3 regions of the Pseudomonas sp. KK18 genome follow, and region 1 is predicted to be linked to each of the others. Evidence: predicted binding sites of a transcription regulator. Region 1 holds the regulator's gene; each other region holds the start of a gene.

Region 1 (9,632 bases):
CCACCGGTGAATGCCCTGGACCTCAGTGCAATGATGCTGATCGCCGAGCAAATCATCATCGGCGCCTTGCTGGGCTTCTCCCTGACGCTGTTCTTCCAGGCCTTCGTGATCGCCGGGCAGATCATCTCGATCCAGATGGGCATGGGCTTCGCGTCCATGGTCGACCCTACCAACGGCGTGTCGGTGGCGGTGATCGGGCAATTCCTGACGATGCTGGTGACCTTGCTGTTCCTGGCCATGAACGGCCACCTGGTGGTGTTCGAGGTGATGACCGAAAGCTTCACCACCTTGCCGGTGGGCAGCGGGTTGGTGGTCAATCATTTCTGGGAGCTGGTGGGGCGCTTGAGCTGGGTGCTCGGTGCATCCCTGCTGCTGGTATTGCCGGCGATCACTGCGCTGCTGGTGGTCAACATCGCCTTTGGCGTGATGACTCGGGCGGCGCCGCAGTTGAACATCTTCTCCATCGGTTTCCCGTTGACCCTGGTGCTGGGCATGGGGATTTTCTGGGTCGGCATGGCTGACATTCTCAATCAGTATCAACCGCTGGCGACCGACGCCTTGCAGTTTTTACGTGACTTGGCGCGGGCGCGGTAAGCCATGGCCGAGAGCGAGAGTGGCCAGGACAAGACAGAAGACCCCACGGAGAAACGTAAAAAGGACTCCCGGGAAAAGGGCGAGATTGCCCGCTCCAAAGAGCTCAACACCCTGGCGATCATGCTCGCCGGTTCCGGCGGCCTGCTGATCTATGGCGGTGGCCTGGCCCTGGACCTGATGGAGTTGATGCGCCTGAATTTCTCCCTGCCCCGCGACGTGCTGCTGAGCCCGGGCGCCATGGGCTTGTACCTGCTGCACTCGGGCAAGATCGCGATCCTCGCGGTGCAGCCGATCCTCATCACCTTGTTGCTGGCGGCCCTGATCGGCCCGATTTCCCTCGGCGGCTGGCTGTTTGCCGCCGGCAGCCTGGCGCCCAAATTCAGCCGGATGAACCCGGCGGCCGGGCTCAAGCGGATGTTTTCCACCAAGGCCCTGGTGGAACTGCTCAAGGCCTTGGCCAAGTTCATCCTGATCCTGTTTGTGGCGTTGACGGTGTTGTCGTCCGACATCGACGACCTGCTGCGCATCGCCCATGAGCCGATCGAGCTGGCGATCATCCACAGTGTGCAAGTGGTGGGCTGGAGCTCGCTGTGGATGGCCTGCGGGCTGATCATCATTGCTGCGGTGGATGCGCCGATCCAGCTGTGGGAAAGCCACAAGAAACTGCTGATGACCAAGCAGGAAGTGCGCGACGAGCACAAGGACCAGGAAGGCCGGCCCGAGGTCAAACAGCGGATTCGCCAGCTGCAGCGCGAGATGTCCCAGCGCAAGATGATGGCCTCGGTGCCCGATGCCGATGTGGTCATCACCAACCCGACCCACTACGCCGTGGCGCTCAAGTACGACCCGGAGAAGGGTGGGGCGCCGATGTTGCTGGCCAAGGGCAGTGATTTCACGGCGTTGAAAATCCGCGAGATTGCGGTAGCCAATGACATCCTGCTGCTGGAATCGCCGGAGTTGGCGCGGTCGATCTTCTACTCCACCGACCTGGATCAGGAAATTCCGGCCGGGTTGTATCTGGCGGTGGCTCAGGTGTTGGCGTACGTGTATCAGATCCGCCAGTACCGGGCGGGCAAGGGCAAGCGGCCGGATCCGCTCAAAGACCTGCCGATTCCGCCGGATTTGCGTCGGGATTCCTGATTTTGTAGCGTCCCTCCTGGCCTCTTCGCGAGCAAGCCCGCTCCCACATTTGACCGTGTATATCCTGTAGAAACGCGGTCAAATGTGGGAGCGGGCTTGCTCGCGAAGGCGTCCGCCCAAACAACAAAAATCCCCCTGAGCGTTCCCGCAATTGCATCTCGCACCGTGTAAGTCGCGGGCGAGGGCGCTACCTCAATCAGCGTGGCGAGGGAGCTTGCTCCCGCTGGGGTGCGAAGCGCCCCCAATAAAGCTACCGCGGTGAATCAGGCAAAGCGCGCAAGCCGTTCCGGGGCTGCTGCGCAGCCCAGCGGGAGCAAGCTCCCTCGCCACAGGTGATGTGTGTACGGCGGTAGCCCTTCGCTGTTCGTGAGACCGATCTGCTTCCTCAAGCAAAAGTTGGAAGGCTTCTTGCAATACCGCCTCCAGGACGCTTCCCGGCGTCAAAAGTTTGCTTCAAGGAAACGAGGAATACCGGTGGATCGCTCTCAAATGCTCAGCACGGCCCGTGGCACCCTGACTGACCTCTCGCGAGGCAATCTGGGTGTGCCGTTGTTGCTGCTGGTGATGCTGGCAATGATGATGTTGCCGATGCCGCCGTTCCTGCTGGATGTGTTCTTCACCTTCAACATTGCGCTGTCGGTCGTCGTGTTGCTGGTGTGCGTATACGCCCTGCGGCCGCTGGATTTCGCGGTATTCCCGACCATCCTGCTGATCGCCACCCTGCTGCGGCTGGCGCTTAACGTGGCTTCCACACGGGTGGTAATGCTCCACGGCCAGGACGGCCACGCCGCCGCGGGCAAGGTGATCCAGGCCTTCGGCGAGGTGGTGATCGGCGGTAACTACGTGGTCGGTATCGTGGTTTTTGCGATCTTGATGATCATCAACTTCGTGGTCGTGACCAAGGGCGCCGGGCGGATTTCCGAGGTGAGCGCGCGTTTTACCCTCGACGCGATGCCCGGCAAGCAGATGGCGATCGACGCCGACCTCAACGCCGGCCTGATCGACCAGAACCAGGCCAAGGCCCGTCGCCTTGAAGTCGCCCAGGAAGCCGAGTTCTACGGTTCCATGGACGGTGCCAGCAAATTCGTGCGCGGCGACGCCATCGCCGGCCTGTTGATTCTGTTTATCAACCTGATCGGCGGCATGGCGGTCGGCATCTTCCAGCACGGCATGACCTTCGGCGACGCCGGCAAGGTTTACGCCCTGCTGACCATCGGTGACGGTTTAGTGGCGCAATTGCCATCACTGTTGTTATCTACAGCTGCGGCGATCATGGTGACCCGTGCTTCGGGCTCCGAAGACATGGGCAAGCAGATCAGCCGGCAGATGTTTGCCTCGCCCAAGGCGCTGGCGGTGGCGGCAGGCATCATGGCGATCATGGGCATCGTGCCGGGCATGCCCCATGTCTCGTTCCTGAGCATGGCCGCCATGGCCGCCGGCGGTGCCTACCTGTTCTGGAAAAAACAAAACAACATCAAGGTGATTGCCCAGCAGGAAGTGGCGCGCCAGCAGGAACTGCTGCCATCGCCGGCCCGCGCCCTGGAAACCAAGGAGCTGGGCTGGGACGACGTGACCCCGATCGACATGATCGGCCTGGAAGTCGGCTACCGCCTGATTCCCCTGGTGGATCGCAACCAGGGCGGGCAATTGCTGGCGCGGATCAAGGGTGTGCGCAAGAAGTTGTCCCAGGACCTGGGCTTCCTGATGCCCACCGTGCACATTCGCGACAACCTCGACCTGGCCCCGAGCGCCTACCGCCTGACCCTGATGGGGGTGATTCTGGCCGAGGCCGAGATCTACCCGGACCGCGAACTGGCGATCAACCCGGGCCAGGTGTTTGGCAGCCTCAACGGGATTACCGCCAAAGATCCGGCTTTTGGCCTGGAAGCGGTATGGATCGAAATCAGCCAGCGCAGCCAGGCGCAGTCGCTGGGCTACACCGTGGTCGACGCCAGCACTGTGGTCGCCACCCACCTCAACCAGATTCTGTACAAGCACTCCCACGAGCTGATTGGCCACGAAGAAGTCCAGCAACTCTTGCAATTGCTGGCCAAGGCCTCGCCAAAACTCGCCGAAGAGCTGGTACCGGGTGTGCTGTCCACCTCGCAACTGCTCAAGGTGCTGCAAGCGCTGTTGGCCGAGCAGGTGCCGGTGCGGGACATTCGCAGCATTGCCGAAGCTATCGCCAACAATGCCGCCAAGAGTCAAGATACTGCCGCCCTGGTGGCCGCAGTGCGCGTCGGATTGTCGCGTGCAATCGTCCAAAGCATTGTAGGGCTTGACTCCGAGCTGCCTGTTATCACCTTGGAACCAAGGTTGGAACAAATATTGCTCAATAGTATTCAGAAGGCTGGGCAGGGCGCTGATGAGGGCGTGTTGCTGGAGCCAAGCATGGCAGAGAAGCTGCAGCGTTCGTTGATCGAGGCCGCGCAGCGCCAGGAAATGGAAGGCCATCCGGTGATCCTGCTGGTGGCTGGCCCCGTCCGGGCGATGTTGTCGCGGTTTGGACGCCTGGCTATACCGAATTTGCACGTATTGGCTTACCAGGAAATTCCTGACAATAAGCAAGTGACTATCGTCGCGACAGTAGGGCCCAACGGCTGAGGTAGTGGGATATGCAAGTGAAGCGTTTTTTCGCCGCCGATATGCGTCAGGCCATGAAACTGGTACGTGATGAGTTGGGCGCCGACGCTGCGATTATCGGTAACCGTCGTATTGCCGGCGGTGTGGAGCTGACGGCTGCCCTGGATTACAAACCCTCGGCCCTGGCGCCGCGCGTGCCGAACATGGAACTGGAAGACGAGCTGCGCAAGACCGCTTCGCGCATTGTCTCGGCCCAGGCTGAACTGAGCATGCGTGGCGACAGCGACGCCTCCACCAATCGCCAGCTGTTTGCCGGGCTGCCGTTGACCGCGTCCGAGCCGCTGGTAGAGCCGACTTTTGTTGAACCACCGCGTCCTGCTGCGCCAGCCCCGGCGCCGGCGGTAGACCAGCGGGTGTTCGACTCGATGCGTTTCGAACTCAACGGCCTGCGTGAACTGCTGGAAGTGCAGCTGGGTTCGCTGGCCTGGAACCAGTTGCAGGGCAGCCAGCCACAACAGGCCAACCTGTGGCGTCGCCTGCAACGCATTGGCCTGTCCGGCCCGTTGTCCCGCGACCTGCTGCAACTGACCACGCAAATTGAAGAACCTCGCCAGGCCTGGCGCATGCTCCTGGCCCACCTGGCGCGGATGATCGTCACCCCGGAAATCGAACCCCTGGAAGAAGGCGGTGTGATTGCCATGGTCGGCCCGGCCGGCATGGGCAAGACCACCACCCTGGCCAAGCTGGCCGCACGTTACGTGCTCAAGTACGGCGCCCAGAACATCGCGCTGGTGAGCATGGACAGCTACCGCATCGGCGCCCAGGAACAACTCAAGACCCTGGGCCGCATCCTCAATGTGCCGGTGACCCACGTCGACCCGGGCCAGTCCCTGGCCAACGCCCTCGACCCATTGCTGCGCAAGCGCGTGGTGCTGATCGACACCGCCGGCCTGCAAGCCAGCGACCCGGCCCTGCGCATGCAGCTGGAAAGCCTGGCCGGGCGCGGGATCAAATCCAGAAACTATTTGGTGCTTGCCACTACCAGCCAGAAGCAGGTATTGACCGCCGCCTACCACAGCTACAAGCGCTGCGGGCTGGCGGGTTGCATCCTGACTAAACTGGATGAGACGGCAAGCCTGGGCGAAGTATTGAGCCTGGCAATCAGTCATGAATTACCGGTCGCCTACCTGACCGACGGGCCGCGGATCCCGGATGATCTGCATCTGCCGCGCCGTCATCAGTTGGTCAGCCGGGCTGTCAGCGTGCAAATGCAGGAAGAACCCAGTGAGGAAGCTATGGCTGACATGTTTGCTGACCTCTACCACAGCCCGAACAAGCGAGTTGGCTGAGGCATCATGGCTTTCTATTTAAAAATGACAGTGAAAAGTATCTACATCGATGGCCTGCCAGCAGTTCGCGCGGCCAACTTATGTAGCCTGCGTCTAAGCAAGACAAGGTAAAGAAATAAAATGGGCAGCATGCATCCCGTACAGGTGATCGCGGTGACCGGCGGCAAAGGTGGCGTCGGAAAAACTAACGTGTCAGTGAATTTGTCCCTGGCCCTGGCAGAGCTTGGCCGTCGCGTCATGCTGCTGGATGCTGACCTGGGGCTGGCGAACGTCGACGTTCTGCTGGGACTGACGCCCAAACATACCCTGGCCGATGTCATCGAAGGCCGCTGTGAGCTGCGCGACGTACTGTTGCAAGGCCCCGGCGGGATTCGCATCGTGCCGGCCGCTTCCGGCACCCAGAGCATGGTGCACCTGAGCCCGGCGCAACATGCCGGCCTGATTCAGGCGTTCAGCGACATCGGCGACAACCTCGACGTGCTGGTGATCGACACCGCCGCCGGGATAGGCGAATCCGTGGTCAGCTTCGTGCGCGCAGCCCAGGAAGTGTTGCTGGTGGTGTGCGACGAACCCACCTCGATCACCGACGCCTACGCCCTGATCAAACTGCTCAACCGCGACTACGGCATGAACCGCTTCCGCGTGCTGGCCAACATGGCCCAAAGCCCGCAGGAAGGGCGGAATCTGTTCGCCAAGTTGACCAAGGTCACGGATCGCTTCCTCGATGTCGCCTTACAATACGTTGGCGCAGTTCCTTACGACGAGTGTGTGCGCAAGGCCGTGCAAAAGCAGCGTGCGGTCTATGAAGCGTTCCCTCGTTCGAAGTGCGCATTGGCGTTCAAGGCTATTGCCCAGAAGGTCGATACCTGGCCGTTGCCCGCCAATCCCCGGGGGCATCTGGAGTTTTTCGTCGAGCGATTGGTGCATCAGACGAGCGCAGGACCGGTGCTATGACAGCCAGCGGCTACAACCTTTACAAGAAGTCGGCACGTGACAGTCAAGTCGAATTGATCGAGCGCTATGCGCCCCTGGTCAAGCGCATTGCCTATCACCTGCTGGCGCGCTTGCCTGCCAGCGTGCAGGTCGAAGACTTGATCCAGGCCGGGATGATCGGCCTGCTTGAAGTGTCGACCAAGTACGACGCGAGCAAGGGCGCGAGTTTCGAGACATACGCGGGTATCCGTATCCGTGGGGCCATGCTCGATGAAGTGCGTAAAGGTGATTGGGCGCCGCGATCAGTGCACCGCAATACGCGGATGGTGAGTGACGCAATTCGCTCAATTGAAGCAAAAACCGGTCGCGACGCTAAAGATCATGAAGTTGCGGCCGAACTCCAATTGAGTCTCGACGATTACTACGGGATTTTGAACGATACCTTGGGCAGCCGGCTGTTCAGTTTCGACGACCTTTTACAGGATGGCGAACATGAAGGGCTGCACGAGGACGGCGCGAGTGCCCATCTCGAACCGTCACGGGACCTGGAAGATGAACGCTTCCAGAGCGCGCTGGCGGACGCGATAGCCAATTTGCCGGAGCGTGAGCGACTGGTGTTGGCGCTGTACTACGACGAAGAGCTGAACCTCAAGGAAATCGGTGAGGTCCTGGGGGTCAGCGAATCGCGGGTCAGCCAGTTACACAGCCAGTGCGCGGCCCGCTTGCGGGGGCGTTTGGGAGAGTGGCGAGCGCGCTGACAGGCAGTGTGGGGACACTGCGAACGATACCGTCCAGGCCCTGCGCCCGGACGGGCTTGGCCCGTGGTGCGCCCCCGGTAGTCCTTTTTGTGTAACGCCTGTTGATTGATATGGCGCGCCCAGGTGCTGGGCGCGTTTAAGACTGCTTGGAGGTCGAATTGGACAAGAACATGAAAATCCTCATCGTTGATGACTTCTCAACGATGCGGCGGATCATAAAAAACCTGTTGCGTGACCTTGGGTTCACTAACACGGTCGAGGCGGATGACGGTATTACGGCGATTCCGATCCTCAACAGCGGGAGCATCGACTTTCTGGTAACGGACTGGAACATGCCGGGCATGACCGGTATCGATCTGCTGCGCCACGTGCGCGCTGATGAAAAACTGCGCAGCCTGCCTGTGCTGATGGTGACCGCTGAAGCCAAGCGTGAACAGATCATCGAAGCCGCCCAGGCCGGGGTCAACGGCTACGTGGTCAAGCCATTCACTGCACTGGCCTTGAAAGAGAAGATCGAAAAGATCTTCGAACGCATCGGTCATTGATGCTGCCACGGGGGAGCTATGGAGCATAAAGAATCATCGCAGGCCGACTTTGAGTCGACCCTGAAAAAACATGCTCATCAACTCGTCGAAAGCCTTGAAAGAGGCCAGTTCGGCGACGCGGTGCAGTTAATCCATGAGCTCAACCAGACCCGTGACCGCGGCCTGTACCAGGAAGTGGGCAAGCTCACCCGTGAGTTGCACAGTGCGATAGTCAATTTTCAGATTGACCCGCACATGCCCCAGGCTGAGGAAATCTCGCAGATCACGGATGCCACCGAACGCCTGTCCTACGTGGTCAGGCTGACTGAGGCGGCGGCCAACCGCACCATGGACCTGGTGGAAAACGCCACGCCTCTGGTCAACGGTATGGCCAGTGAAGCCAAGGCCCTGAGCACTGACTGGGGCCGGTTCATGCGTCGGGAAGTGGGCGCTGAGGAGTTTCGTGAGCTGGCGCGTCGGGTCGAGGGCTTTTTGTCCCGCAGCGAGCAGGAAAACCGCACGGTTTCCAGCAACCTCAATGACATTCTGCTGGCCCAGGATTACCAGGACCTCACCGGTCAGGTGATCAAGCGTGTGACCCAACTGGTCACCGAAGTGGAAAGCAACCTGCTCAAACTGGTGTTGATGGCGGGCCAGGTCGACCGGTTTGCCGGCATCGAACATGACCGCGCAGCGATCCTTTCTGAAAAAGATCCACAAAAACACCTCGCCAAGGGTGAAGGTCCGCAGATTCATGCCGATAAACGTGAAGACGTTGTATCCGGGCAAGACGACGTAGACGATTTGCTGTCCAGTTTAGGCTTCTAAGGAGCACACCCATGAGCTTCGGCGCCGATGAAGAAATCCTTCAGGATTTCCTTGTAGAGGCCGGCGAAATTTTAGAGCAACTGTCCGAACAACTGGTCGAGCTGGAAAGCCGACCGGATGATGCGAACCTGCTCAATGCAATTTTTCGCGGTTTTCATACTGTAAAAGGGGGCGCCGGCTTCCTCCAGCTCCACGAGCTGGTGGAGTGCTGTCACATCGCCGAGAACGTGTTCGACATCCTGCGCAAGGGTGAGCGGCACGTCGACTCGGAACTGATGGACGTGATCCTGGAAGCACTGGACGCGGTCAACGGCATGTTCAGTGAAGTGCGCGAGCGCGCACCGATCACTGCCGCCACGCCGGAACTGCTGGCCGCTCTGGCGCGCCTGGCGGAACCTGCGGCCAACGCTCCCGTGGTGGAAGCGGTGGCTGAGCCGGTTGCCGAGCCTGCGGGCGACGTGACCGACAGCGAATTTGAACAACTGCTGGACTCGCTGAACGCCGTCAAGGCCGAAGCCGAAGCGCCGGCAGCCAGTGCGCCGGCCATGGTGCCGACCACCGAAGACATTACTGACGCCGAGTTCGAGTCGTTGCTCGACCAGTTGCACGGCAAGGGCCAGTTTGCCCCGGACGCGGTGGCCGCAGCGCCAGCGCCAACGGAAGCCGCGGCGCCCGTCAGCAATGAAATCACCGACGACGAATTTGAAGCGCTGCTGGACCAGTTGCACGGCAAAGGCTCGTTTGCCGCCGAGGCTCTGCCGGAAGTCGCCGCAACGGCCGCCGCGCCTGCGGCACCCGCTGCTGCGCCGGCCGCCGATGGACTGATCTCCGATCACGAATTCGAAGCCCTGCTGGATGAACTGCACGGCAAGGGCAAGTTCACCGAAGTGGTCGGCGCTGCTGCACCGGCTGCTGCCGCGGCT
Region 2 (9,632 bases), 2.0 Mb from region 1:
AATGCCCGGCTCGCCTTCGAAGAAGTGGTTGGAGATCCGCTGGCCGTTGCGCTGGTGCAACGCGCCATCTGCCGGCATGCCTCCGTGGTAGCCACCGTCGGGGTCATGCTGCAGGTAAGCCTGGAGTGTGAGGGACGTGTCATCGGTAAAGTCGATGCTCAAGGTGGGTGCCAGCGCGTAGCGTTTTTCCTTGGCATGGTCGAATTGCGTGTCGGACTTGTCTGCAAGCCCGGTCAGTCGGTAAGCAATGCGCTTGTCGTCATCCACCGGGCCGCTGAAGTCGAAACCCATGCCTCGCTGCCCTTGGGAACCTATCGTGGCCTGGACCTGATGGTATGGCTCAAACAATGGCTTCTTGCTGGTCAACGCCACCAGCCCACCCGGCGAGCTGCGCCCGTAGAGCACCGATGACGGTCCTTTGAGGATATCTACGCGCTCGAGGAAATACGGGTCCACCTGCATGGTGCTGTAGGTTCCGCTGTCACCCATGGATTTCAAACCGTCCAGGTAGATGTTATCCACCGAACCGTCGTTGAAACCACGCATCGCCACATAGTCATAGCGGTGAGTGGCGCCATAAGGGTTGGTCAGCACGCCAGGGGTGTAACGCATGGCCTGGGCAACGGTTTGCGAGCCTTGGTCGTCCATCTGCTCGCGGGTCACCACTGAAACCGTCTGAGACGTTTCCAGCAGCGCGGTACTGGTCTTGGTGGCGATCTGGCTGTGGGTCGCGTTGTAGCCTTCCATGCTGCCCAGGGCATTACCCAGGGCGAAGCCTTTGATGTCGGTGGTCGGCAAGGTCAGCGCCTCGCTCTCGGGCTGGACCTGCAACACGAAACTCACGTCGTCCTGCGCCTGCGCCTGCAAGCCTGAGCCGTTGAGCAATTGGCTCAGGCCCTGTTCGGCCGAGTACTCCCCGTGCAGCCCGGGAGACTGTCGGCCCTGAGTCTGCGCAGGCGTGCTCGAAAGGGTGATGCCTGCCTGACGGGCAAACTGATTGAGCACATCGCTCAGCGCGCCTGCCGGGATGTCATAGCGCTGGCTGATACGTTCGACCCCGCTATCAGCCGCGACACCGGCCACTGGCAGCAAGCCGATGCCCATCGTGGTCGACAGCAATGCTGCGCGTACGGCTTTGCCGAGCAAAGGGTAGGAAGAGGGAGAGTTGCTGAAAAAACGCACAGTCATTATCGAGATCCGTAGAGGTCGCTGAAGGCAGATTGAATTGCTTACCGTCTAAGCCGGACTCACGGAAAAAAGCCGCCAAAAATAAATCAGGCACGCCAAAAATAATCAGGCCTGACGCTCCAGGCTCACCCACCAGCGGGTGCGATAGCGCAGGCGCACAGGCAGCGTCTGCGGAAGGATCGCCAATAGTTTCTCGGTGTCCTCCAGGCGAAAAACACCAGACAAGCGCAAATCTGCGATATCGCTCGAGCAGCCCAGATAACCATGGCGATAGCGCCCCACCTCCGCCAGGAAGTCGGCAAGACGCATGTTGCGGGTGACGATCAATCCGTCGGCCCAGGCCCCTGTATCCATATCCGAAGGCGGCGCCAGAGCGGCCGCATTCTGACGCACCAGGTAGCTTTCTTCTGCATGCACTTGAGTGAAAAGCCCGTCGGCGGTATGCGGTGAATGAATCGCCACGTTGCCTGACGCGACGCTCAGGCGTGTGCAATCGCTGTCCTGGCGCACCACAAATCGCCCGTCTATTCCTTCGAACAAACCATGACGGGTGCGAACCAGCAGGGGGGCGGTCGCCGCGGCGCCGCAGGTCACCAGGATTTCCCCGCGCACCAATGTGATCAAGCGTTGTTGCGGGTTGAAGTCGAGGTCCACTGCGCTATCGGTATTGAGCTGCAGGCGCGTGCCATCCGGTAGTTGCACGCTACGGCGTTCGCCAGTGGTGGTAGCCAGGTCAGAGGTCCAACGCTGCCAGCCGGTGAGGTCTCGGCTGACCCAGGCCGCCGAACCCATCAACAGCACGCCGGACAATACCTTCAATGCCTGCCGGCGCCCAAGGCGCTGGGCACTGTTCTCCAGCGCCACATGGGCCCCGGGAATCGCCGCCAACTGGCTGCTTAATTCATGCTGCAGTGCCTGCACGCGTTGCCAGGCCAACTCGTGTTCATGATGAGCCTCGCGCCAGTGCTCGCACTGCGCCTTCAGGCGGACATTGGCGCGATTGTTACGCAGGCGCAGCATCCAGCTGATGGCCTGCTTGACCACCTGCGGGTCGATTCCTGCGCGCGCGGTGTTATCCATCGAGGTCATGCCTCATACCGCAGCACATAACAGTGATAAAGCGCCTCGGCGACATAGCGTTCCACCGAACGCAGTGATACACCCATCTGCTGCGCAATCTGCTTGTAAGTCAGGCCGTCGCATTGAGCCAGTAGAAACGCCTTGCGTACCTTGGGCTTGAGTCCGTCCAGAAGCCGGGCGATGGACTCCAGCAATTCCAGAATCAACGCACGTTCTTCAGCACTCGGCGCCAAGGCTTCGGGCAAATGCGCGATGGACTCCAGGTAGGCGCGCTCGATTTCTTCGCGACGCCAATGATCGATCACCAGGCCCCGCGCGATAGTGCGCAGGAAAGCGCGAGGGGCCTTGAGTTCGAAACGTTCGGTTTTTTGCAGCAGCCGCACGAACGTGTCCTGGGCCAGGTCCGCCGCATCCGCTGCGTTACCCAGACGGCTGCGCAGCCAAGTGTTCAGCCAGCCATGATGGTTGCTGTAAAGCGTCTGTACTGCGTACTCGGATGAGGGCATTCACACGGCCTGGCAAAGCGTCACAAATGATAATTAGTCGCATTGTCGACAAGCCTGAAAAATTTTGCAACTCCTGACGTTAGAGCGCTACCACTGGTCGGTTTCTGACATTAAAAGCAGATGCTTCTCACAAATTCCTAAGATTTATCCTGCCTTGGCCGAAAGCCTGACGAGCCATGCGTGCACCGAAATAGAGCAGTCGCAGAGTCTGCCTATACCGTTACATGGAATGTTGCATCCGGCACGCTCACCCCCTTTTGGCAAAAAGAAGTCAATGAAATGAATCTCAAGTTCAGTCATAAAATTCTGTTGGCCGCGTCAGGCGTAGTGGTTCTGGCCTTCGCGTTATTCACGTTCTACAACGACTACTTGCAGCGCAATACCATCCGGCAAAACCTGGAGTCGTCCATTCAGCAATCCGGTGAACTCACCGCCAGCAGCGTGCAGAACTGGCTCAGCGGGCGGGTGCTGGTACTGGAAAGCCTCGCGCAAAACGTGGCCCATCAAGGCAGCTCTGCCGATCTTCCGGGGTTGGTCGACCAGTCGGCATTTACCTCCAACTTCCAGTTCACCTACGTCGGTTCCACCAACGGCGTGTTCACCCAGCGTCCCGACGCCAAAATGCCCGACGGCTACGATCCGCGTCAGCGTCCCTGGTACAAGCAAGCTGTCGCAGCCGACAAGACCATGCTTACACCGCCCTACATGGCTGCGGTAGGCGGGCTGATCGTGACCATCGCGATGCCGGTGAAAAAGAATGGCGAACTGCTTGGCGTGGTCGGCGGTGACCTGAGCCTGCAAACCCTGGTGAAGATCATCAACTCGGTGGATTTCGGCGGCATCGGCCATGCATTCCTGGTCAGCGGTGATGGTCAGGTGATCGTCAGCCCGGACCAGGACCAGGTGATGAAGAACCTCAAGGACATCTATCCCGGCACCAACGTGCGCATCGAGAAGCTCAGCCAGGAAGTGGTCTTGAATGGCCAGGAACGGATTTTGTCCTTCACCCCGATCAGCGGGTTGCCGAATGCCGACTGGTACATCGGCCTGTCGATCGACAAAGACAAAGCCTACGCACCGCTGGGTAAGTTCCGCACCTCGGCATTGATCGCCATGTTCATTGCGGTTGCCGCCATTGCCGTGTTCCTCAGCGTCCTGATCCAGGTCTTGATGCGCCCGCTGACCACCATGGGCCGCGCCATGCAGGACATCGCCCAGGGCGAGGGTGACCTGACCCGCCGCCTGACAGTGGAAAGCAAGGACGAGTTCGGTGACTTGGGCAGTGCCTTCAACCAATTCGTCGAGCGTATTCACGCGTCGATTTCCGAAGTTTCCTCGGCGACGCGCCAGGTGCACGACCTGTCCCAGCGAGTAATGGCCTCGTCCAATGCGTCGATCATCGGTTCCGACGAACAAAGCGCGCGCACCAACAGCGTGGCCGCAGCGATCAACGAACTGGGGGCCGCCACGCAGGAAATCGCGCGCAACGCTGCTGATGCTTCGCAACACGCCAGCGGTGCCAGTGAGCAGGCCGATGATGGGCGCAAGGTGGTTGAGAAAACCATCCTGGCGATGTCGGAGCTTTCGCAAAAAATCAGCCTGTCCTGCACGCAGATTGAAACCCTGAACGCCAGCACCGACAACATCGGCCACATCCTGGACGTGATCAAAGGCATCTCCCAGCAAACCAACCTGTTGGCCCTCAACGCCGCGATTGAAGCGGCACGTGCCGGTGAGGCCGGGCGTGGGTTTGCCGTGGTGGCGGATGAAGTACGCAACCTGGCGCACCGCACCCAGGAGTCGGCAGAAGAGATCCACAAAATGATCACCTCGCTGCAGATTGGCTCGCGTGAGGCCGTGACCACGATGAACGCCAGCCAGACCTCGAGTGAAGAAAGCGTCGAGGTCGCCAACCAGGCCGGTGAACGCCTGGTCAGCGTGACGCAGCGGATCGTCGAGATCGACGGGATGAACCAGTCGGTAGCGGCCGCCACCGAGGAACAGACCGCCGTGGTGGAAACCCTCAACGTCGACATCAACCAGATCAACCTGCTGAACCAGCAGGGCGTGGCCAACCTCAACGAAACCTTGAAGGATTGCGACGCCTTGTCTCAACAGGCCAACCGCCTGAAGCAGTTGGTCGACAGTTTCAAAATCTGATCGATGAACACACAGGAGCGAGCCTGCTCGCTCCTGTCTCCTTTAGCCAAACATCGCTCGCACATTCGCCAGCGCACCGTCGGCGAATGCCTGCACAAACGGCTCAAATCCCTCCGCGCCAGGTTCAACCGGCTCGGCGATGATCGTCCAGGTCACCCGTGAGGATCCTGCTCCCAACGGTTCGACATCCATGGCGGCCCACAACCGTGCTACGCCCAAGGTGTTGTAGATCGTGGTCCAGGTCATGCGCATGGCCTGCTCGTCGCGGCTGTTGAGTTGCTCCACCACCAGGTGTCCATCGTGGAAGAACTTCTTGCGCAGCGATCCCGCGCCCGCACCAGTGATTTCGATGTGGGACAAGGCGGGGATGAATCGATCAAATCCGCCAAAGTCACCGACCACCGCCCACGCACCGGCGGCATCACAGGCAACCACAACTGAGGACACCACAGGTTTGGCGCAAGGGTTGCGAATCAACGTATCGGGTTTCATAAGGTCTTCCTTCAATTGAGAGCCTGGTCACAGGAAACCGGTGCTGCGCAGGTACTCGCAGCCCTTGCGTAACAGCGCCGGATTTTTTTCGGGGTAGCGTCCGCCCATCTGCTCTACTCCGCGTCGTGCGTTGTCATGGCGGATCATCGAGGTATCGCCGATGTCTTCGCCCACACCGTTGAGGTAGAAGCCCAGTACGCCGAACAGCGCATTGCGGCTGTCCACTGTGTGCAGGTGACGTTGCCAGTGAGCCACGCTCACCAGCTCGAATGTATGGCCTGCCTGGCGAAAGGCGTCGACGTAGGTTTCCCAGCTCAGGGGCTGCGGGTTATGCAGGTTGAACACCGTCCCTCCAGCACGGCAGCGGCTGCTGTGGAACGCAATAAACCGGGCGAGAAAGTCCACCGGCATCAGGTCGAAATTCAACTCAAGGTGCGGCACCAGGCCCAGTTGGAGTGAACCTTTGAGCATCAACATCAGGCGATTCTTCTGTGGCTCGCAGACTCCGCTGCGGCTGTTGAAGCTGATGTTCCCCGGGCGATGGATATTGACCCAGGCACCTTGAACTGCGGCGCGTCCCAGCAAGCGTTCGGCAACCCATTTGGACAGGTTGTAGCCATTCTGGATGTAGAGCGGCGGGGTGGCCGCGGCGGGGTTTTCGAGTACCTGGCCATGTGCGTCGATAGTGCTGGCGGCCGACAGCGTCGAGATAAAATTGAAGACCTTCTTGCACCGGGTTTCACACAGGCGCAGGCATTCCAGCACCGGTTCGACGTTGTCCTTGGCCAGGGTGGCGTAATCCATCACATGATTGACGTGGGCGGCGTTGTGCACCAACACGCCGAACTCCCCGGCGAGGTAGTCATACACCTCACTCGACAGGCCAAGACGCGGCTGGCTGATGTCGGCGGCATACACCTGCACCCGGCTCAGGTCCAGGTGTTCCAGACGGTACTCTCGCAGGGCCTCGGCAAACCTCGCGGTCGCCGAATGTCCGGGCCGTTCGCGCACCAGGCACGCCACTTCAAGTGCACCCTCGGCCAACAGTGCCTCGACGATATGCACCCCGAGAAAACTGTTGGCCCCGGTCACGATCACCCGGCGACGTTCGCCCGCCTGTTCAGCCGGCAATGTCTGCACATGCAGCTCACGCAGCGCATCCCGGGTAGCCTGGCCGGTCGGTGCTTCGGGTGGTGCGTCGTCCCCCATCAGCGTAGCGAGGGTACGAACCGTGGGGGTTTCAAAAAAACGGCTTAGGGAGAGGCTGCGCCCGAACTGCTCGCGGATACGCAGCAGCATCGTCGACAGCAGGATGGAATGGCCGCCAAGATTGAAGAAGCTTTCGTCGGCCGACAGCTGTGTGACCGGCATGCCCAGCAACTCGCTCCACAGGTTGAGCAACTGCACTTGCATGGGCGTGTGCGGTTCGCCGTGAATGATGGCCGGCAGCGTTGGAGTCGGTAACGCCAGCAATGCCTGGCGGTCGACCTTTCCGTTGGGGGTGCACGGCATGCTCGCAAGTTCCGTGCACAGGGTTGGCCGCAAATAGTCCGGCAGTATTTGCCGGGCATGCTGCGTCAGTGCAGGCAGGGCGTCTTGTGTTTCGGGCTGAGCAACAAAAGCCAGGATTCGCCGCTCACGGTCAATCACCACCGCCACTTGGCGAAACAGCTGACTGCTGCGCAGGCAATGTTCGATCTCTTGCGGTTCGACCCGGAACCCACGGATCTTCACCTGCTGATCCCGGCGCCCGACCAACTCGATGCCGGCAGCGGTCCACTTCGCCAGGTCGCCTGTGCGGTAGGCCCGCAAGGTCTGGCCGTCGGGCAACTCCAGGGGGACGAAATGCTCGGCGGTCTGACGCGGCTGGTTGAGGTAACCCAGGCTGACGCCGGGACCGGCGATGTACAGTTCGCCCAACACCTGCTCATCCACCGGTTGCAGGTGCTCGTCGAGGATCAGTACCTGGCTGTTGGCGATGGGCGTGCCGAGGTTGCGATTGCTGTCGCCCGGCTGCAACGTGTGGCTGGTCACCAGCACGGTGGCTTCGGTGGGCCCGTAGAAATTGTGCAGGCGGCACTGGCCTGCCAACTGCTCGATGACATAGGGCTCGCACACGTCGCCTCCGGTCATCAGGTGCGCCAGGCCCAGGGGTTGATCCAGCGGCAGGATGCTCAGCAGCGCCGGCGGCAGGAAGGCGTGGGTGACGCGCTGTTGTCGGATCAACTCCACCAGTTGCTGCGGGTCGCGTCGCTGGTCTTCACTGGGCACGATCAGCTCGGCGCCCGCGATCAGGCTCGGGAAGATATCGATCAGGGACGAGTCAAAACTCAAGGGCGAAAACTGCAAGACCCGGCTGTGTTCGCTCAGCTGCACATGACCCCCGAACCAGGCGCTGAAATGGGCCAGGTTGTGCTGGCTGAGCAGCACGCCCTTGGGGTGGCCGGTAGTGCCCGAGGTGTGGAGCACCATGCAAGGGTCGTCCATGGCGGGGCGCTGGCGCATTGGCAGCGAGGTGTCGGGAGTGTCGACGGCACTCACATCCAATGCACAAAACCCGTCCCGCAGTGGATGCTTGCCATCATCCAGCAGCACCGAGACGCCGGCGTTTTCCAGCATCGCTTGCTGGCGTTGCAGCGGGTGGCCCGGCTCCAGGGGCAGGTACACCGCACCGCAGGCGAGTACCGCGAGAATGCTGGCGTACAGCTCCAGGGATTTGTCCAGGCAGACGCCGATTACCGGCGGTGTGTCGTGGGGCCCAAGCAGAGGTCTCAGACGGTGCTGGATAGCCAGGCTCTGGCGATGCAACTGTCGGTAAGTCAGCCCGCTGCCGGCAATGTTCAACGCTGGCCGGTCGGCGAAGGTTTGCAGACTGTTTTCCAATCGTTCGATCAGGGGTACCTGGGCTTGCTGCTGCAGAACCAAATCGGCCGTCAGGTTAAAACGATGCAGGTACGCCAGGGATGCGAGCGCTTGCAGGCCGTGTTCCGGATCATCAGAGGCGACGGCCGCCTGCGAGAAATAGCCCGGGTCCCGGGAGAACCCACTCACCTGTTGGGCTACCCACTCCACCAGGCTGCTTACTGCGTGTTGACGCAGCCGTTGACCATTGCCACAGGCTTCTCCGGCAACCTCCAGGGTTGTCAGGAGTCGCCGTGAGTGGGCGTAACACCTGAGCTGCAGGGCCGGCAATCCACAGCCGGTCAACGCTCCCATACCCACGCGCAGGCTCATCAAGGCTGTGCACGTCACGCCGGGCGGAACCTCCTCGCTACCGTCATCAATCAGCAGGTCTAGGTGGGTGACATCCTGTGCTCGCACCACCCCATGACCGTATTGCGCCAATGTCTCACCCAGTTCATTCAGCGCCGCGCTGAAGCCCGCCAGCCCAATCTTCAGGTGCCTCATGGGTGCCCTCCTGGCGCCGCAAGAAAGGCATCCAGCGCCCCAACCACACTCGGCGTTTGCAGCAGGCCGCTGTGGTTCAGGAAGCCCATGATATTGCCGATCAACGGGTGCTGGCGGGTAATGGGAAAGCCCATCGCCTGCACTTCAGTGCGCAGCGCAGAGCGCGTGCCGTCACTGACATCCAGGTGCTCGATCAAGTGCAGGTCGAAGTTTTTCTGCAGGTCGTGGGTCAGGTAATGCTGGAGAAAAACCGGCAGGATCCGGGCGATACAGTCGCGGTCCGCGGCGTCTGCAGACTGCCAATAAATACGCACCAGGCGCGTCCAGAAAAGCGCGTGGCGGCCCTCGTCAAACAAGTGGTCGGCCATCAACCCACGGATGGACTGCTTGACACTGTCGTCCTTGGAAAACGCTGCCACGTCATGGGTCACGGTGTTCTCGGCGATGGCCACGGCAATCAGTTCCACGGCATCGCGCAGGTGTTCGGGCGCCAGCGCCAGTGCGGCAGGCAAGGCGCGGCTCAGCTCGATTTGCGCGGGTAGTTCAAGGGGTGGGATCCCGGTCATCTCGATGGTCTGTTGCATGAAATCGAGGGCGACGAGGGCGTGGTAATCCTCGTCCACCACCACGGTCATGGCGTCGTAGCGACAGGCAAGCGGGAAGGGCACCGAAAAGCGATTCTTGGCGATGCTGCGGGCGGTCTTGTCGACGATCTCGGTTTCAAAGATCACCACGTCGTTGATGAACTTGTAGAACGTCTGCAGCAAGACAAAATCACGGCACTGCGGGCATCGGTCG
Region 3 (9,632 bases), 840 kb from region 1:
CCCGTAACCCAAGCCCTGGGCACCGGGGTCGACGGCCAGGTTATCCAGCAGCAGGTACTCATCGTGATGAATCAGTACGACAAAGCCGCGGACCTGGCCCGCACTCTCCAGCACATGCACCCGTTCGGCGGCGACCTGCTGGCGATAGTCATCCAGCATCGGTCCTGGCTTGCGCCCGATTCGCTGGATGTAAGGGGAGTAGGCGGCGTGGACGATCGCTTCAATAGCGGCGATATCGTCGCCGGTAGCGGGGCGGATATGGGTTGGCATCGCAGCGCTTCCTGTACAAGAGGCCACGACTGTAAGGGAGTCTCCGGCATAAAAAAACCACCGCAAGGGTGGTTTTTTACGTCGCCGGCTTATTCGCCGCGATAGATGCAGCCGCTGGTGCAGGTCTCATGGATGCGAATCGCGCTGAGTTCCGGCAACAGCGGTTTCAGTTCATTCCAGATCCACTTGGCCAGCACTTCGCTGGTGGGGTTTTCGAGGCCCGGGATGTCGTTGAGGTAGTTGTGGTCGAGGCGTTCGTAGAGCGGCTTGAAAATCGCCTTGATCTCCGAGAAGTCACGGATCCAGCCGGTGTGCGGGTCGAGGTCGCCGCTGAGGTGGATCGCCACCTTGAACGAATGGCCATGCAGGCGCCCGCATTTGTGGCCTTCCGGAACGTGGGGCAGGCGGTGGGCGGACTCGAAGGTAAACTCTTTGAAGATTTCCACAGGGTTTTTCAGCTCGGTGAGGTGTCTGGCAGGCGGCGAGTTTAACAGTTTGTCGCGGCCGCGCGCATACCGCGTAGCAGCTGTCGAGCCATGGCGAGGCTGCGTTTGCGATTTGTCTGACAAACCGAGGTGCTGCCGACGCAGCCTCGCTTGGGCTCGACAGCTACTACGGAGAGGGCGCTAGAGAGCCAGCAGGCGTTCGCCCAATTGGCCATTGTCGGCCAGTTGCAGAAACTCATCCCCCAGCCGCTGGCTTTCGCTCATTGCGGTTTGCCAGTACTTGTTGCGGCCCGGGTCATCCCCCATGAAGCGCTTGAAGTCACTGCGGTCCGGCAGTTTGCCGTGGGGCAGTCGCGCCAGGTATTCCTTCGACGGCGCCAGCAGCAGGACATCCTGCAAACCCTGTTGATTGGCGCGGCGCCACGGCAAGCCTTTGTCGAACCAGCCGGGAATGACCCGGTCGGTGAAGTGCGGGTACAGCACGATGTCATCGCCGTGGTAGGGCAGGTCGAGGTGATAGTCCAGCAGGCCGCCATCGCGGTAAGTGCCTTGGCCTGCACCCGGCAGGTCGCGTACGCCTTGCATCACCATGGGGATCGAGCCCGACGCCAGCAAGGCCTGGCGCAGGTTGCCCAGTTCCAGATCAAGGAAGCGCGACGGGAAATCCTTGAGCGCATGCAGCGGTGGCGCCTGGCGTGGGTCGTGGACGATCAGCCGTTCGAAGTGCCGGGACAACCGCGCGCGGCCCCTCAGGTTGTCGGCGATCACCGAGGACAACCCCAAACCAAGCCGACCGCGATGATCGTCGGCGAGCAGGCCATGGCTTTTGACCACCATGATGTTCAGCCGGTAGTGCGGGTTGTCGAGCACGCGGGCATCGCGGCCGGCCAGCAAGTCATCGAGCATGCGCACGCAGCTCTGGCTGACTTCGGCCATGGTCACGCCTTTGGCAAAGCTTTGTGCGTTGTACAGCCGGCCCAGGTCGAGCAGGCCTTGCACCGGGTCGGGCAGGCACGCACTGGCAAACCGCCAGGAGCCTATCGAGGCGCCGATCAGCGCACGCTCGCGGGGCGCCCGGGGCAGCCAGTCACCAAACAGCGCCAGGTCCAGACCCTGGATGCCCAGCGCCTTGGGCCCGCCGGCAGCGCCGGGAAGGATGCCGACGTCCGCAGGCGCAAGCCCCTGCTCACGAATGCGTGCAAAAGCGCGTTTACCGGCCTTGAGGGTCAAGGCGGGGAACTTCATATGGATAGCAGTCATACCGGTCTCATTTACCGCGAGCAGGGCAGTATAGAAAATCTTGCCCGGTTGCAGGCAAAGGTCTCGCAGAGAATTGCCATGGTGGCAATTCAGTTTCAGTTAAGTTGGATCCAGTACCGTGAGCCCCGTAGGCAAAATATCCCGAAACGGAGACTCACCATGAAAACCCTCACAGCCTTGATCGCCAGCAGTATCATCGCCCTCACCGCAGGCGTCGCCCAGGCTCGCGACCTGGGGCCGGACGAAGCACTGAAGTTGCGCGACGCTGGTACCATTGTGTCTTTCGAGAAGCTCAACGCCACGGCGTTGGCCAAACATCCCGGCGCCACCGTGCATGAAACCGAGCTTGAAGAGGAATACGGCAAGTACCTTTATCAGGTTGAACTGCGCGACGCCCAGGGCGTCGAGTGGGACCTGGAATTGGACGCCGTCACCGGCGCCGTCCTCAAGGATCATCAGGATACGTAATGAAGGTAAATCTACGCACCAGCGTTCAAGTGGCGCTGGTGCTCCTGGCATTTTGCTCAGGCCTGGCCGCTCGTGACCTGGGCCAGGACGAGGCGCTTCGCCTGCGCCAGGAGGGTGTGATCGCGCCGCTTGAGCATCTGCTGGGCCCGGCTTTCGAGCGCTACCCGGGCGCCAAGCTGCTGGACGCCGAGCTTGAAGAGCACAAGGATCGCCCTGTGCGCTATATCTATGAAATCGAACTATTGACGGTGGAAGGCGTGGTGCGCGAGATCGAACTCGATGCCAACACCGGTCAACTGCTCAAAGACAAGGAAGACGACTGATGCGCCTGCTGCTGGTGGAAGACCACGTACCCCTGGCCGATGAGCTGATGGCCGGACTCAATCGCCAGGGCTATGCCGTCGACTGGCTGGCGGACGGGCGCGATGCGGTGTACCAGGGGCGCAGCGAACCCTACGACCTGATCATCCTTGACCTCGGCCTGCCGGGTTTGCCCGGGCTTGAGGTGTTGACGCAATGGCGTGCCGCCGGCCTGGCCACGCCGGTGCTGATCCTCACTGCCCGCGACTCCTGGGCCGAGCGCATCGAAGGGCTCAAGGCCGGGGCCGACGACTACCTCAGCAAACCGTTCCATCCCGAAGAGCTGCACCTGCGTATCCAGGCCTTGCTGCGTCGTTCCCATGGCCACGCCAATCAGCCCACCTTGCAGGCTGCCGGCTTGCACCTGGATGAGGGTCGCCAGTGTGTGATGCGTGATGGCGAGGAGATCCAGCTGACCGCGGCCGAGTTTCGGCTGCTGCGTTACTTCATGCTGCACCCCGAGCAAATCCTTTCAAAAAGTCACCTGGCCGAACATTTGTACGATGGCGAGACCGAGCGTGACTCCAATGTGTTGGAGGTCCACGTCAACCACCTGCGCCGCAAGTTGGGCCGCAGCGTGATCGAGACCCGGCGCGGCCAGGGTTACCGGTTTGGTGCCAGCCCGGCATGAAGTCGATCCAGCGGCGCCTGAGCCTGGGGCTGATCAGTGTGATGGTGATCGTCGGCCTGGTGCTGGCGCAGACCAGCCTGTGGCTGTTCGAAATGGGCCTGCAACGTTACCTGGAGTCCGGCTTGCGCAACGACAGCGAGAACCTGCTGGTGGCGCTGGTGCGCGGGCCGGCGGGTGTGCAACTGGATGAGCAGCGGTTGTCTCCTGCGTACCAGCGTCCGTTTTCCGGGCACTATTTCCGTATCGATTTTGCCGACACCCATTGGCGTTCCCGCTCGCTGTGGGACCAGGAACTGCCGCAGTTGCCCCACGCCGGGCTGAAGGGCAACCTGCAGTTGGGGCCGGAAGGCCAGCAGTTGCTGGTACTGCGTTCGGACTACAAACGGTTTGGCCAGTCGATTTCCATCAGCGTGGCCCAGGACTACACACCCGTCAGAGAAAGCTTTCGGCTGATGCGTCAGATCGGCTTGGTGCTGGGGCTGGCGGCGCTGTTGCTGATCCTGATTCTGCAACGGGTCACCGTGCGCCGCGCCTTGCGCCCGCTGGAGACCGCGCGCAACCAGATCGCCCAACTGCAGCAGGGCCAGCGCTCGCAACTGGATACCCAGGTGCCGGTGGAGCTGGAGCCGCTGGTGGCGCAGATCAACCATCTGCTGGCCCACACCGAAGACAGCCTCAAGCGCTCGCGCAATGCCCTGGGCAATCTCGGCCATGCCTTGAAAACCCCGTTGGCGGTGTTGCTGAGCGTGGCATCCAGCGAACAGCTCAAGGACCATCCGCAACTGAGCAAGCTGCTGCGGGAACAGTTGGAGCAGGTGCAGCAACGGCTTAATCGTGAACTCAATCGTGCCCGCCTGGCCGGAGAGACACTGCCGGGTGCCTTGTTCGATTGCGACGGCGAATTACCGGGGTTGCTCGCGACCCTGAACATGATCCATGGCGAACACCTGGATTTGAGTTACCGCGTGCCGCCCGGTTTGCAATTGCCGTGGGACCGCGAAGACCTGCTGGAACTGTTGGGCAACCTGCTGGACAACGCGTGCAAATGGGCGGATGCGGAGATTGTGTTGAGCATCGACGAAACCCCGGAAGGCTTTCGGTTGGCTGTCGAAGATGACGGGCCGGGGATTCCCGAGAGCCAGCGTGATCAGGTGTTCAGCCGAGGCACGCGGTTGGATGAGCAGACTGACGGGCATGGTCTGGGGCTGGGGATCGTGCGGGATATTGTCGAGGTGTGGGGCGGGGTGCTTCTGTTGCAGGAGAGCGAGCTGGGCGGGTTAAAGGTCATCATCGACCTGCCACGCCGCCATTGAAAACAAACCGTAGCAGCTGTCGAGCCTCGGCGAGGCTGCGTTGCGGTATGCCTGACACACCGCCAACGCAGCCTCGCCAAGGCTCGACAGCTGCTACGGGATACTCGGGCTGATTGCCGGAGTATCCCGCAACTCATCAAACCCTGAACTGATCCATCAGGCCCTGCTGCTGATTCGCCAGGCTGTTCAACGCCTGGCTGACCCGCGCCGATTCATTCGCCTGTTCGGACAACGACTCCGTCACATCCCGAATCGTCGCCACGTTGTTGTTGATCTCCTCGGCCACCGCACTTTGCTCTTCGGCGGCGCTGGCGATCTGCAGGTTCATGTCGCTGATTACCGTTACCGCATCGCCGATCTGGCGCAAGGCGGTCACGGCCTGGCCCACTTGCTCGACGCTGCCCTGGGCCTGGCGATGGCTGTTGCTCATGGAACCGACCACCTCCTGGGTACCGCTTTGCAGTTGCTCGATCACCAGGCGGGTTTCTTCCACCGACTCCTGGGTACGTCGCGCCAGGTTGCGCACTTCATCGGCGACCACCGCAAAACCGCGACCGGCTTCACCCGCACGGGCGGCCTCGATAGCGGCGTTCAGTGCCAGCAGGTTGGTCTGCTCGGCGATTGCACGAATTACTTCCAGTACCGAACCGATCTTCTCGCTGTTGGCCGCCAGTCCTTCAACCTGGGCCATCGCGGTGCTCATATCCGCCGCCAGGTGGCCGATGCTGGTGGTGGTGCGGTCGATCACGGTCAAACCTTCACGCGTCGCCTGATCGGCATCGCGGGCCGCCTGGGCGGCTTGCGCTGCACTGCGGGCGACGTCCTGGGCGGTGGCGCTCATCTCGTGGGAGGCGGTGGCCACCTGGTCGACCTGGCGGTATTGCTGCTCCATGCCGGCACTGGTTTCAGTGGCGATGGCGGCCGACTGGTCGGCGGTGCCACGGGCGTCCTGCACTGAGCGTTTGACCTGGGCAATGATCGGCTGCAGCTTGTCGAGGAAGCGGTTGAACCAGCCGGCCAACTCGCCGAGTTCGTCGTGTTTGTCGTAGGCCAGGCGGCGGGTCAGGTCACCTTCGCCACTGGCAATGTCTTCCAGCATGCGCGCCACACCGAGGATCGGCCGGGTCACGCTGCGGGCCATCAGCCACACCAGCAACAGGCCGACGATTGCTGCCAGTAGGCCCAGGCTCAGTTCCAGCAGGGTGCCCTTGGCGTTATCGGCGTCCAGTTTGGACTTCAGGGCCTCAGCCGGAGCCACCAGGACTTTTTCTGGAACATCCAGCAACACGCCCCACGGCTTGCCATCGGGGATCGGCTGGAACGGCGCGAGCACCTTGAGTTGGTGGTCGGTGCGCACGCTGCGGGTCTGGGTGCTGGTGGAAAGCGAACTGATCAATTGCGCGCCGTTGGCGGTGTCGACGGCATCCAGGCGCTGGCTGAGTTTGCCGGCGTCCGGACTGTAGCCGGCCAGCAGGCCCACCGGGCTGATGATGCTGACGCTGGTCTGGCCGTCGTAGAGTTTCTGGCTGGCGCCCTGGCTGACGGCTTGCAGGCTGTTGAGGTTGATGTCCACCGACAGCGAGGCGATGACTTTGCCGTTGACCATCAGCGGGAAGACGATGCTGGTCATCAGCACCTTTTGCCCATCGATCACATAGAAGTACGGCTCGATCACGCAGGGCTTGAGTGTGGTGCGCGGGCAGGTGAACCAGGCGTTGGCTTTTTCGCCGCTGGGTCCGACGCTGGTGTCGGACATGTCGCTTTCGGGCAGCGACATTGAAGTCAGCTTGCCCGCAGTCGGCTGGGACCAGTACAGCGCAAAGCGGCCCTTGTCGTTGCTGCCCAGCTCTTGCTGGTTGGCGAACAGTTCGTCCTTGCCATCCAGTGCGTTCGCCTCGAATACTAGGGACAGGCCCAGCAGGTCAGGGTTGGCCTGCAGCGCGGCCTTGACCTGGCGGGTCAGGTCTTCGCGCAGGTCGAAGGCATCCAGGAAGCGTTTCTCGGCCTGTTCGCGCAGGAACAACACCTGCCGGGAAAAACCGTGGCCGTATTGATAGGCGTCCATGAACTGCTGGCGAATGCCCAAGGCCTGGACCTCACCCTGGGCTTCGATGCGCGCCTGGGCGGCTTCGTCGAGCATTTCCATACTGGAAGCCTTGACCAGGTCGGAGCTCTGCGCCATGCGGTACAGCGAGAGACCTACCAGCAAGGTCACGATGCCCAGCAGGCAAAGACCGGCCAGCAGGGTAATTTTCCATTGAATGGACAGCTGTCTGAGCGACATGGAGCCTTCCTTAACCTTTCGATACGACAGAGACGATCTGCCTGTATCGGCGGCTCGGAAATTTTCTTTATTCAAACGATCAATTTAAACCTGTTTGTGTGGCGAGGGGGCTTGTCCCCCGTTGGGCTGCTTAGCGGCCCCAAGAAAAGCGGGAGCGCTGCGCACTCCAACGGGGGACAAGCCCCCTCGCCACAGACAAATCCCCTAACCACTGACAAACCTTCTCCCCACTTTTTTGACAAGGCAGGCCGGGTGCTGCAAAGTGCGCGCCCTCTAATAAAACTCCCTTAAAACCTGGTTTGCGGCAGCCGTTCCCGACAGCAGCCCGGGCAGGTGCGTGCTTTTTTCATGTTTTCTGTCTTGAGGTAACGATGATTAATGCAGTAATCGCCGCGGTCGGCACCATGCTGGTGCTCAGCTTGTCCCGCGTGCATGTGGTGATCGCGATCATTGTCGGCGCCCTGGTGGGTGGCCTGACCGGCGGCCTGGGTATCGACGCGACGCTCAAGGCGTTCAACAGCGGCCTGGGTGGCGGTGCGACGGTGGCGTTGTCCTACGCGCTGCTCGGCGCGTTCGCCGTGGCGATTGCCAAATCCGGCCTGGCCCATGCGCTGGCCGATAAAGCCCTGCTGCTGGTGGATCGCCAGGAAGCCACGGGCGGCAGTCACGTCAAATGGCTGCTGATCGGTCTGCTCTGGGTGGTGGCCATCGCCTCGCAGAACATCCTGCCTATCCACATCGCGTTTATCCCGCTGCTGGTACCGCCGCTTTTATATGTGCTGACCAAACTGCAGCTGGACCGCCGTCTCATCGCCTGCGTCATGACCTTCGGCCTGATCACGCCCTACATGTTTCTGCCGGTGGGCTTCGGCAACATCTTCCTGAATCAGATCCTGCTGGCCAACGTGGCCAAGAGCGGTGTCGACATCAGCCAGGTCAATGTCACCCATGCCATGGGCCTCCCAGCGCTGGGCATGGTGGTCGGTTTGCTGGTGGCGGTGTTTGTCAGCTACCGCAAGAAGCGTGTGTACGACCTGGAGAAGATCGAGCGAGTCGAGCAGGTGGCGGTGCACTACAACCCGCTGACCCTGCTGGTGGCCGGCCTGGCGATTGCGGCGGCGTTCATTATCCAGCTGTGGCTGGACTCGATGATCATTGGCGCCCTGGCCGGGTTCCTGATCTTTTCGGTGTCGGGCATCGTGCGCTGGCGCGACACCGATGACCTGTTCACCGAAGGCATGAAGATGATGGCGATGATCGGCTTCATCATGATCGCCTCGTCAGGCTTTGCCGAAGTGCTCAAGGCCACCGGTGAAGTGCAGACACTCGTGCAAGCCTCCGCGGCGTTTATCGGCCATAGCCGCGGTGTGGGCGCGCTGCTGATGCTGCTGGTGGGCTTGCTGGTGACCATGGGCATCGGCTCGTCGTTTTCCACGGTGCCGATCCTGGCGGCGATCTTTGTGCCGCTGTGCGTGCAGCTGGGCTTCAGCCCGCTGGCGATCGTGTGCATCGTCGGCACGGCCGGGGCATTGGGTGATGCCGGCTCGCCTGCGTCGGACTCCACCCTGGGCCCGACTTCCGGTTTGAACATCGATGGCCAGCACCACCATATCTGGGACACCGTGGTACCGACCTTCCTGCACTACAACATTCCGCTGCTGGCGTTTGGCTGGTTTGCCGCGATGACGCTCTGACGGGATTGTCCTACAGATTTATTGTAACTAGCCGTTAACCTCTTGAGTTGTCCCTCAAGAGAGAAGAGCCATGCGTCTGAGTCTAAAGGCCAAAGTACTGTCCCTTGCTGTCCTGCCCGTGTTGTTGTTTGCCGTGATCATCAGCCTGACCACGGTGTGGATCCTTCGGGAGCAGGCCCGCAACGAGGTCGAAGAAACCCGTCAGAACCTGCTCAACGACGCCAAGACCACCTTGCGCGGCTACGTCGAGGTGGCGATGACCACCATCAAGCCGCTGTACGACGCTGCCGCCCAAGGCGATACGGCCGCACGGACGCAAGTGGTCAAGCTGCTGTCCAACACCAGCTATGGCAAGGACGGTTATTTCTTCGGCTACGACTCCGAGACCATTCGCCTGTTCAAGGGCAACAGCCCGGACGGCGTCGGCAAAAGCTTCAAGGACAACCGCGACCCGAACGGCGTCTACGTCAACCGCGACCTGGTGAAAGTCGGCAAGGACGGCACCCACTACCTGCAATACAGCTCGACGCAGCCCGGCCAGACCGAGCTGGTGCCGAAGCTTGGCTACACCGAATACTTGCCCAAGTGGGACATGGTGATCGGTACCTCGGTGAACCTGGACGGCATCGACGCCCAGGTTGCCGAGGTTCAGGCCAAGGTGGAGAAACGCATGGAAGGCGTGGTGCTGAGCATCATCGGCATTGCCGTGGTGGTGCTGTTGGTGATTGCCGCCGTGGGCATGCTGGTGGCCAATACCATCCTGCGGCCGTTGCACCTGATGAAGATCAACCTCGACGACATTGCCGCCGGTGAGGGTGACCTGACCCGCCGCCTGGCCATCACCAGCCAGGACGAGCTTGGCGAACTGGCAGGCTCTTTCAACCGCTTTGTCGACAAGATCCACAG

Evidence for each region. Region 1 encodes FliA, which starts transcription of late flagellar genes. Its sites were predicted from a motif close to CTAAAGTTTNNNNNNNNNNNGCCGNTAA; they were not measured.
Region 2: the regulator FliA is predicted to act here: its motif matches at 2,912-2,939, upstream of V6607_RS00750 (methyl-accepting chemotaxis protein).
Region 3: the regulator FliA is predicted to act here: its motif matches at 7,076-7,103, upstream of V6607_RS20525 (methyl-accepting chemotaxis protein).

What each region holds. Positions count from the first base shown of each region.
Region 1 is NZ_CP146605.1:5,364,607-5,374,238, reverse strand. Features, by position in the region: gene fliR (flagellar biosynthetic protein FliR) at 1-594, shown strand, start outside; gene flhB (flagellar biosynthesis protein FlhB) at 598-1,734, shown strand; gene flhA (flagellar biosynthesis protein FlhA) at 2,209-4,338, shown strand; gene flhF (flagellar biosynthesis protein FlhF) at 4,350-5,666, shown strand; gene fleN (flagellar synthesis regulator FleN) at 5,787-6,620, shown strand; gene fliA (RNA polymerase sigma factor FliA) at 6,617-7,357, shown strand; gene V6607_RS24045 (chemotaxis response regulator CheY) at 7,528-7,902, shown strand; gene V6607_RS24040 (protein phosphatase CheZ) at 7,921-8,709, shown strand; gene V6607_RS24035 (chemotaxis protein CheA) at 8,721-9,632, shown strand, end outside.
Region 2 is NZ_CP146605.1:157,709-167,340, forward strand. Features, by position in the region: gene V6607_RS00735 (TonB-dependent siderophore receptor) at 1-1,188, opposite strand, end outside; gene V6607_RS00740 (FecR family protein) at 1,294-2,277, opposite strand; gene V6607_RS00745 (sigma-70 family RNA polymerase sigma factor) at 2,274-2,774, opposite strand; gene V6607_RS00750 (methyl-accepting chemotaxis protein) at 3,054-4,934, shown strand; gene V6607_RS00755 (SRPBCC family protein) at 4,977-5,426, opposite strand; gene V6607_RS00760 (amino acid adenylation domain-containing protein) at 5,454-8,834, opposite strand; gene V6607_RS00765 (diiron oxygenase) at 8,831-9,632, opposite strand, start outside.
Region 3 is NZ_CP146605.1:4,523,284-4,532,915, reverse strand. Features, by position in the region: gene V6607_RS20560 (GNAT family N-acetyltransferase) at 1-270, opposite strand, end outside; gene queD (6-carboxytetrahydropterin synthase QueD) at 360-716, opposite strand; gene V6607_RS20550 (hypothetical protein) at 897-1,976, opposite strand; gene V6607_RS20545 (PepSY domain-containing protein) at 2,136-2,444, shown strand; gene V6607_RS20540 (PepSY domain-containing protein) at 2,444-2,767, shown strand; gene V6607_RS20535 (response regulator transcription factor) at 2,767-3,435, shown strand; gene V6607_RS20530 (sensor histidine kinase) at 3,432-4,748, shown strand; gene V6607_RS20525 (methyl-accepting chemotaxis protein) at 4,885-7,032, opposite strand; gene V6607_RS20520 (Na+/H+ antiporter NhaC family protein) at 7,407-8,726, shown strand; gene V6607_RS20515 (methyl-accepting chemotaxis protein) at 8,797-9,632, shown strand, end outside.